Regions from separate parts of the Serratia sp. NCCP-200 genome, predicted to be linked through region 1. Evidence: predicted binding sites of a transcription regulator. Region 1 holds the regulator's gene; each other region holds the start of a gene.
What was found. The regulator Fur, encoded in region 1, represses iron uptake genes when iron is present. The targets are predictions, from matches to a motif close to ATAATAATGAGAACNACTATCAA.

Region 1 (3,279 bases):
CCGATACCTCCAATACCACCTCGGTGCAGTACTTCAACCGCCAGAGCTACCTGAACCCATGCCTGGATTCGTCCAAAAACTTCGTGGACAAAGTGATTGGCGAAGTGGCCCAGATGCACAAAGAGGCCGGCCAACCGCTGAAAACCTGGCACTTTGGTGGGGACGAAGCGAAGAACATCCGTCTGGGCGCTGGCTATACCGACGTGAAAAATCCGGAAGCGGGCAAGGGTATCCTCGACCTGAGCAAAGAAGACAAGCCGTGGGCCAAGTCGCAGGTTTGCCAGGCCATCATCAAAGACGGCAAAGTGGAAGATATGGAACACTTGCCGAGCTACTTCGGTCTGGAAGTCAGCCAGTTGGTGAAAGCACACGGCATTGACAGAATGCAGGCGTGGCAGGACGGCCTGAAAGATGCCAAAGACTCGAAGGCCTTCGCGACCAACCATGTGGCGGTGAACTTCTGGGATACCCTGTACTGGGGTGGTTTCGACTCGGCTAACGACTGGGCGAACAAGGGTTATGACGTGGTGATTTCTAACCCGGACTACGTCTATATGGACTTCCCGTATGAAGTCAGCCCGGACGAGCACGGTTACTATTGGGGCACCCGTTTCAGCGACGAGCAGAAGATCTTCAGCTTTGCGCCGAACAACCTGCCGCAGAACGCCGAAACCTCGGTTGACCGTGACGGTAACCACTTCACCGCCAAGAGCGACAAACCATGGCCGGGTGCATATGGTCTTTCCGCCCAGCTGTGGAGCGAAGTGGTGCGTACCGACCAGCAGATGGAATACATGATTTACCCACGTGCCGTGTCGCTTGCAGAACGTGCATGGCACCGTGCCAGCTGGGAGCAGGATTACAAAGCTGGCCGTGAGTACAAAGGCGGCGAAACCCATCAGGTCGATACCAAAACCCTTGATAAGGACTGGCTGCGCTTTGCCAACCTGATTGGCCAACGTGAGCTGGCCAAGATGGATAAAGCGGGCGTGAGCTATCGCCTTCCGGTCCCAGGGGCACGCATCATCGGTGGCAAGTTGGAGGCGAATATTGCTCTGCCGGGCCTGGGAATTGAATATTCCACCGACGGCGGCAAACAGTGGCAGCGTTATGACGACAAAGCTCGCCCAGCGGTGGCGGGTGATGTGCAAATCCGTGCGATTAGCCCGGATGGCAAACGCTTTAGCCGTGCCGAGCCAGTGAAAGCGTAAGTGAGAACTCCGCCCGCCTACGTGTCGGTAGATGGGCGGAGAGAGTGCGAGGTGAGAGCTAACTGCAATTGTGATAATTGAGTGGATATTTTTCCCCGGGCCTGTCCGGGGATTTTTTTATCTGTCATTTAGGCATAAAAAAACCGCCGTGTAGGCGGTTTTCGCGTTCTGGCGGGCCAGGATCAGTTCTTATTGTGCAGCGTTTCGTTCTCGCGGCAATCACCGGTTTCACAGTGGCCGTACAGATACAGGCTGTGGTTGGTGAGCTTGATACCGTGTTGCTTGGCGATATCGCGCTGACGCACTTCGATGGATTCGTCGCTGAACTCGATCACTTTGCCGCAGTCCAGGCAAATCAGGTGATCGTGGTGGTGTTGCTGAGTCAGTTCGAAAACCGACTTGCCACCTTCAAAATTGTGGCGGGTCACAATACCTGCGTCGTCAAACTGGTTCAGCACACGGTATACCGTGGCCAGGCCAATTTCTTCGCCCATATCTATCAGTTTTTTGTACAGATCTTCCGCACTGACGTGATGGCATGCCGGATCCTGCAAGACTTCCAGGATTTTGAGTCGCGGAAGAGTGACTTTTAAGCCAGCCTTCTTCAATGCGGAGTTGTTATCAGTCATGCGGATTCAGTCCTGTTACTATGCTAATCAAGTTGAGGCGTTCTCGCCTATGGCATCGGTTGGCACAAAGCGTTAATTGCGTCTCATTATAGAACCGGTTGCTGCAAATAGAAACCGCCGGTTGTTAACAAACATATCTTTGCACTTTACCAGGGTAACCATGCAAAGCTTTGATGGATGGGATAAACCGATGTCTCAGTCTACCGTGGCGAGGTAGGAAGTTACAAACTTGTAGCTTCTATTGCTCTAATCCGTGATGCCGATAACAGAAGGGCGCGCTATACGGCGCCCCTACCATGTGTTACGTATCCGCCGGGGCAGAGGCTTAGCCGACGATCTCGGCCAGGCTCAGCTCTTCACTGATTTGCTTGACCCAAGCGTCTACACGTTCGTTGGTCAGCTCAGGTTGACGATCTTCGTCAATGGCCAGCCCGACAAAGTGATCATCGTCTGCCAGACCCTTGGAGGCTTCAAAATGGTAGCCTTTGGTTGGCCAGTGGCCGACGATGGCCGCACCGCGTGGTTCAATGATGTCGCGGATGGTGCCCATCGCATCGCAGAAATATTCCGCGTAGTCTTCCTGATCGCCACAGCCAAACAGCGCCACCAGCTTGCCGTTAAAGTCGATGTCTTCCAGCGTCGGGAAGAAATCATCCCAGTCGCACTGGGCTTCACCATAGTACCAGGTTGGGATACCGAGCAGCAGGATATCAAACGCTGCCAGATCTTCTTTGCTGCTTTTGGCGATGTCGTGGATTTCTGCCACGTCGTTGCCGAATTTTTGCTGAAGCGTCTTTTGGATCATCTTGGCAATGTTTTCGGTATTGCCAGTGTCGCTGCCAAAGAAAATGCCTACATGAGCCATAGTAAAGATAACCTTTTAATTCAAATGAATGTGTTGCGTAAACGCGGCCTGAGGCGCTGCCAAGGGCAGGTTTGCTCAGCCGTAAATGCGTATCATGCCAGAAATTTGCCCTGAGGTTTTATCGCGTTTATGCGATGCCTCTGCGGAGGTGGAACCGATCTGGCGTCATCCTTAACGCCGTGCCGCGTTTGCGGCAGCAGAGATCAGTGTTCTGGCTGTTCTTCTGCCAGTTGGGCCAACAGCATTTGTTCGATCAATTCGCTGCGGCTGATATTGCGCTGGTCGGCCAGTTTGTTGAGAGCATCTACCGCGTCTGCGTTGATTTTCAGCTCCACACGCCGTAATCCACGCACTTTGTCCCGTCGTAGCTGATTGCGCTTATTAATTCTAAGCTGTTCATCTCGGGAAAGCGGGTTGGTTTTCGGGCGCCCTGGACGGCGTTCATCTGCGAACAGATCCAGCGTCGTGCGATCCGTTTGTTCTTTTGCCATTGTTGCGCTACTGCAAGGGAGTTTGCATCAAAAAGCGGTTTACGCTTCCAGACGGTTCGATTTACACAATTCGGGCCAATAAA
Region 2 (3,279 bases), on a different contig from region 1:
CAGGGCGCGAACGGCAATCCCGACAATAATCAGGCGGAAGGTTTCTACCCCGTTACTCCAGGCCAATAGATAAACTACCCCGGCGGTAAGCAGGCCACCGGCCAACGCCCCAGAGGTAATGCCGATAACGCTGCTGTTAAACAGCACGATGGCGACCAGCACGCCGCTATAGGCTCCCGTATTGAAACCAATAACGTCAGGGCTGCCGAGTGGGTTACGCAATAATGACTGGAAAATCGCACCGCTCAGGCCGAGCGCCGCCCCCAACAGTAACGCCATAGCGACGCGAGGCAAACGCCACTGGGTGACGATCACCGCAAGATTGGTCGGACCTTCGCCGCGTAGCGCGTCGATCACCTGCGCCGCGCTGAGTTGCAAGGTACCAGAACCGAGGGCATAAACCGCCAGCGCAAGGCAGGCGAATAACAACAGCAGGGCAGTCGCCAAAGGACGCGCTAGCCGAAACGGTTTTTTGGTAAGGATTTGGCGGGAAACCAACAGGCTCATCTTATCCTCCCCGCCGGAACATACGGCGCTGGCGCACCAACATAATCAACATCGGCGCGCCGATCAGGGAAAGTACGATGGAGACCCGCAGTTCCCCCGCGACCAGAAAGCGGCCCAGTAAATCAGCGCTCAGTAGCAGGATCGGCGTTAAAACCAGCGTCCAGGGCAGCATCCAGTTGAGTTCTGACCCCGCCAGCCGCCGGGCAATGTGGGGCATCATCAGCCCGACAAAGGCAATAGGACCAACGGCGGCGGTAGCTCCGCCACACAGCAGCGTAATAGCTAACAGGCCAAGCAGTTGGGTGCGAATAATTCCGGTGCCGAGCGCCGCTGCAAGCTCACTCCCCATACTTAAGCTGTTCAACGCCTTGCTAAGCCACAGAGTAATCAACGTGCCCAGCAGGATTGGCAATGCGACGCTGCGCACTACCGCCATATTCTGAATGTCCAGTGTGCCAGCTTGCCAAAAACGCAGCTGATCGAACACCAAAGGATTGAGCAGAGCGATGCCGGTGGTCATCCCTTCCAACACGGCGGCCAGCGCCACCCCGGCTAGCGTCAGGCGTACAGGATTAACGCGGCTGCCGCCCATTGCGCCTACCAGCGCCACCAACAGCGAGGCAAACAGCGCACCGGCAAAGGCGAACCACAGATATTGGCTGACGTCGGTCGCACCAAAGAAGGTAATGCCCAACACCACGGCGAAACCGGCTCCGGAGTTAACCCCCAAGATACCAGGGTCTGCCAGCGGGTTGCGGGTGAGGGTTTGCATCAGCGCGCCAGCCAGCCCAAGTGCGATGCCAGCCAACACGCCGATCAGCGTGCGTGGCAGGCGTGCTTCGGTAATGATGACGCAGTCTGCGCCGCTGCATTGGCCATTCAGCGCGGCAACGACGTTAGTGAAAGGAATGGATTTAGCCCCCAGCGACAGGCTGAGCATCATCACCAGCAACAGCACGACAAAGGCGCACAGCAGGCCAAACAGACGCAGCCAGAAGGAGCGGGATAACCCCATAAACAGAGTGCCCCTGCGGTCAGGAAGCGGAGGAGAGCAATTAGGTGTAAGCCGGAACATGACAGCCCATTATTAACTGAATATCAATGATATCTATTATCATTATTGATTGTATTTATCTATGGTAGCATGGCAGCCTGACCAGCACTAGCGCTGAGCCTCTCGAATATCGTGTCGTTGTTTGTGGAAGATCAAGGATATAAGTTGTGGTGATAACAAAATGAATAAACCCTCTATTTTGCTCGATTTTAGCCTACTTAGGACCAACCCCGCTTTTCGTGCCGTATTCTGCGCCCGTTTTATTTCGATCCTGGCATTGGGCCTGATGGCGATCGCCATTCCGGTGCAGATCCAGGCGCTGACTGGGTCAACTCTGTTGGTTGGGCTTGCGGTGACCCTGGCGGGCGGCGGAATGTTTGCCGGTTTGCTGATGGGCGGGGTGCTGGCCGATCGCTATGAACGCCGTCGGTTGATCCTGTTTGCGCGCTCAACCTGCGGTGTGGGCTTTCTGGGGTTGTGCCTCAATGCTGCGCTGCCTGCACCTTCGCTAACGGCGATTTATCTGCTAGCAGTATGGGACGGATTTTTTGGTGCGGTAGGCGTGACGGCGTTGCTGGCGGCGACACCGGCGATCGTTGGCCGTGAGAATATCGTGCAGGCCGGGGCCATCAGCATGTTGACCGTACGCTTTGGATCGATCCTGTCTCCCGCTATCGGCGGGCTGGTGATCGCCGGGGCGGGTATCAGCTGGAACTATGCGCTGGCGGCCTTGGGTACGTTGATCACTTTGATCCCGCTATTAAAATTGCCTCAGTTGCCACCGCCGCCACAGCCTCGTGAACATCCGTTGCGGGCGCTGATCGGCGGCTTCACCTTCTTGTTCCAAAACAAGGTGATTGGCATGGTAGCGCTGATTGGTGCGTTGATGACCATGGCCAGCGCGGTGCGAGTGTTATATCCGGCCATCTCCGGTATGTGGCAGGTCACTACCCAGAGCCTGGGGATCATGTATGCGGCGGTGCCATTAGGGGCGGCGATTGGCGCATTTACCAGTGGCCGGGTGGCTCAGGTGGCACGGCCGGGCTGGATGATGTTGATAACGGCGATAGCGGCTTTCGTGGCCGTGGGGCTGTTTGGCCTGATGCCTTGGTACGGTATGGCGCTGTTGTGCCTGGTGGTGTTTGGCTACCTCAGCGCGCTGAACTCGCTGCTGCAATATGGCCTGATACAGAACTTGACGCCGGACGCGTTTCTGGGCCGGATTAACGGCCTGTGGACAGCGCAGAACGTAGTAGGGGATGCGCTTGGTGCCTTGCTGCTCGGCGCGATGGGGGCATTTATGCTGCCAGCGATGAGCTCTATCAGCTTCGGTTTTGGTGCGGCACTGCTGGCCGTGGTGCTGGCGTTTGCCATGCGTGGTTTGCGCAACGTGAGCATGGGCGGGCAGAGCGATAAACTCCAACCCACCGTTGCGGCTACGGAGAAATAAACAGCTTTTCCAGACGCGTCAGCAAGTTGCTGGCGCTGTAATAATCCAGGCGGAAGGTGTCGTTCCCCAATGGGTAAACCCGCTTATTCTCCACCGCTGGCAGATGAGCCAGGAAACTGTTGCTCATCAGCCGCTGTGCATCACTTTCATCGTTGGCGAATAACAGCAGCGTTTGCCCATTCAAGCCTTCTGCCAGGTTTTCACCGCCAAGTTGGACGATATCTTTACGCGCCCCTTGGCTGGTGCTGGCGTTGAGTTTTGGTGGCAA
Region 3 (3,279 bases), on a different contig from region 1:
CCTTCAGGTAGCCGGATTTGCGTAGCGTATCCATCACGCTCATCAGCGTTTCATAATCTACGGTCTTGTCCGCCTGGAAGAAGATGGTGGTTTCTTTATTCGCCTGCGTACGTTGATCCAGCACCGCCGTCAGCTGTTCCGCCGTCACAGGCTCATCGCCCACGTACAGCTGCTTGTCTGCCTTCACCGACAGGAACACCGGTTTTTCCGGACGCGGCTGCGGTTTAGCGGAAGAAGCAGGCAGATCGACACGAATATCTACCGTTGCCAGCGGCGCAGCCACCATAAAGATGATCAACAGCACCAGCATGACGTCGATAAACGGCGTCACGTTGATTTCATGCAGTTCGCCGCTGTCGTCCAGATCTTCATTTAAGCGCATCGCCATAACTCACCCCACCCGCAGTTGGTGCGCATGCTGCGAACGTTTGGCATCGGCCGAGGCCGCCAGATCCAGATCGCGGCCCAACAGCAGCAGCACCTGTGCCGCCACATCGCCCACCTGAGCACGGTGGCCGCCGATGACACGAGCAAAGATGTTGTAGATCACTACCGCAGGGATAGCTGCAACCAGACCGAGCGCGGTGGCCAGCAAGGCTTCTGCAATCCCCGGGGCAACGACCGCCAGGTTAGTGGTTTGCGAATGGGCAATGCCGATAAAGCTGTTCATGATGCCCCATACGGTACCAAACAGGCCGACAAACGGTGAAATAGCGCCGATGGTGGCCAGGAAGCCATTGCCGCGCCCCAACTGACGCCCGTAGGCCGCTACGCGGCGTTCCAGACGGAAACCGGTTCGCTCTTTAATACCGTTATTGTCGTCAGAGGCCGCCGACAGCTCAAGTTCGTTCTGCGCGTCTTGCAGCAGCACCGCACTGATGCTCTCTTGCGAGAAGCTTTGCGCCAGTTCGGAGGCATCGTCCAGCGAACGCACGTCGGCCAGCGCCAACTGCTCACGGCGCAGACGGCGCTTGGAACGAAACAGCTCGCTGCCTTTGGCAAACAGAATAGTCCAGGTGACAATAGACGCCAGCACCAGGCCAATCATCACGATTTTCACCACGATGTCGGCGTGCTGATACATGCCCCAGACGGAAAGGTCCATGCCGCGCGTTTCAGGCGGTTGGATGGTCGGTTCAGGATTAACCGGGGTGATATTTTCCGGGGTACCCGCCACTGGGGTTACCGCTGTTGGTGTGGCCGGTGTCGTTGCCGCGGCAACGCTTTCAGCGACTGCTGGTGCAGTGGCCGGTGCCGCCTGAGCGTTGCCCGCCAACCCCACCACCAACACCAGTGAGGCGATCACACTGCGCCCCAATGCGCCCCATTGCCCACGGCCTGCGCCCTGAGCACTTTGATTTGTCATTTTGCCAGCCGTTTTCACGCTGTGCCTCCACCCATTTCAACATTTAAGGAAGAATTCAGCGTGCGATCATATCAAACCAATCAGGGATTGATAGTAGTTATCATTATTATTTGAAGAATTACGCATCGACGAGCAAAAAATGATACAACCCCAGTCACTATCAGGGTTTGCGCGTCTTTTGGCATAACATTGCCCACCCATAATGCTAACAAAATCATCACTCAAACTGCTGATTTTTACCCCAACATGCCACAAACGGTGTGAATAGCTCAGCCATGACTGCGGGAAAACGTCTGCAAGCGAGGCATGCATCCCCCTACGTAAGGGCTAGATAAAATCACACAGCAAGGTACAAGGTTTTACAGCGTTTTTACTTGGCCATACCGACGGTCGCCTGTACTTTTTCCGAGTTTTACGGCCTTTGCCACATTTTCTATGCTCTGTTTAATGTCCGCTTAAGCTAATAGCGGTACACTATATGGTGCTCAAGGGCCTCACCGCCGTGTGTGGCCTATATTTACCGGTGAGCATGGCTATAACAGCACGGTAGCCTATAGAAAGTCAGCCCAGGCACCCCAGGATAAAGAATGGATGTATTAAGAGAAATTGTTCACGCACTGTGGACGCAAGACTTTACTGCACTTGCCGATCCCAGCGTGATTTGGGTGGTTTATGCCGTCCTTTTTACCACCTTGTTTTTGGAAAACGGTTTGTTGCCCGCTTCCTTCCTGCCCGGAGATAGCTTACTGCTGTTGGCCGGTGCCTTGATCGCCAAAGGCGTGATGAACTTTATCCCCACGCTGATTATTCTGACGGTCGCCGCCAGCCTTGGCTGTTGGCTCAGCTATCTGCAAGGGCGATGGCTTGGCCATACCTCGGTGGTGAAAGGCTGGTTGCTACAGCTACCGGCGCAATACCACCAGCGCGCGCACATGCTGTTTAACCGCCACGGCCTGGTCGCTTTACTGATTGGCCGTTTCCTGGCCTTCGTACGTACCCTGCTGCCAACCATGGCCGGTATCTCGGGCCTCAATAGCGCCCGTTTTCAAATCTTTAACTGGCTCAGCGGCTTGCTGTGGGTAGGCTCGGTAGTCACGCTAGGCTATGCCTTTAGCCAAATCCCGCTGGTGAAACGCCACGAAGATCAGGTGATGGCCGGGCTGATGATCCTGCCGATGGTGCTGTTGGTCGTTGGGCTGCTGGGCGTGATGCTGGTCGTTTGGCGTAAAAAACGCGCTTCCTGAATCGGGTGGCGCGGCTATAGCGCCATCCTCGCGGGCAGGTGGCTGACCAGCGCATCCACCGCCAGCCGCACTTTCAAGGGTAAATGCGGCGTAAGCGGCCAGACGGCATGCACTTCAAAGTCTTTCCCCGGTACCTCCCCCAATACCTGCTGTAATCGACCTTCCAGCAAGGCATCACGGATTAGCCAGCATGGCAGCCAGGCAATACCAAACCCGGCCACCGCCGCGTCGGCAATCGCCTGCAAATCATCCATCAACAAGCGGGTTTTCGGCATCACGTCTCGCATTGTGCCGTCGGCCAACGGGATCAACCAGCTACGTATCATTGCGGCGTAGCGATAAGCGATGGCATCGTGCTGGAACAGCTCCTCAACGCTGTTCGGCGTACCACAGCGAGCCAGATAATCCGGCGAGGCGCATAGGGTCATACGGTTATCCCCTAGCCTTCTAGCCACCAGCCCGGCACTGTCTGGCAATGGGCCGTTACGCACCGCCAGATCGAATCCCTCCTCAGCCACATCCACCACCCGATCGCTAAATGAAAGATCGAGTTCCAATCCTGGATGCTCACGCGCCAATGCGGTAAGCACCGGCGCGATACACAGGCGGCCAATCAGCACCGGCATCGAGACCCGCAACCGGCCACTGACCTGCCGCTTACCGCTTTCC

Region 2: the regulator Fur is predicted to act here: its motif matches at 1,603-1,625, upstream of fepD (Fe(3+)-siderophore ABC transporter permease).
Region 3: the regulator Fur is predicted to act here: its motif matches at 1,454-1,476, upstream of exbB (tol-pal system-associated acyl-CoA thioesterase).

Annotation. Positions count from the first base shown of each region.
Region 1 is NZ_BAAKUJ010000002.1:460,298-463,576, forward strand. It holds gene AC6HVW_RS07425 (beta-N-acetylhexosaminidase) at 1-1,211, shown strand, start outside; gene fur (ferric iron uptake transcriptional regulator) at 1,394-1,840, opposite strand; gene fldA (flavodoxin FldA) at 2,166-2,705, opposite strand; gene ybfE (LexA regulated protein) at 2,909-3,196, opposite strand.
Region 2 is NZ_BAAKUJ010000001.1:384,441-387,719, forward strand. It holds gene fepG (iron-enterobactin ABC transporter permease) at 1-507, opposite strand, end outside; gene fepD (Fe(3+)-siderophore ABC transporter permease) at 509-1,582, opposite strand; gene entS (enterobactin transporter EntS) at 1,743-3,011, shown strand; gene fepB (Fe2+-enterobactin ABC transporter substrate-binding protein) at 2,998-3,279, opposite strand, start outside.
Region 3 is NZ_BAAKUJ010000004.1:146,595-149,873, forward strand. It holds gene exbD (TonB system transport protein ExbD) at 1-388, opposite strand, end outside; gene exbB (tol-pal system-associated acyl-CoA thioesterase) at 392-1,384, opposite strand; gene AC6HVW_RS15135 (DedA family protein) at 1,954-2,610, shown strand; gene AC6HVW_RS15140 (LysR family transcriptional regulator) at 2,625-3,279, opposite strand, start outside.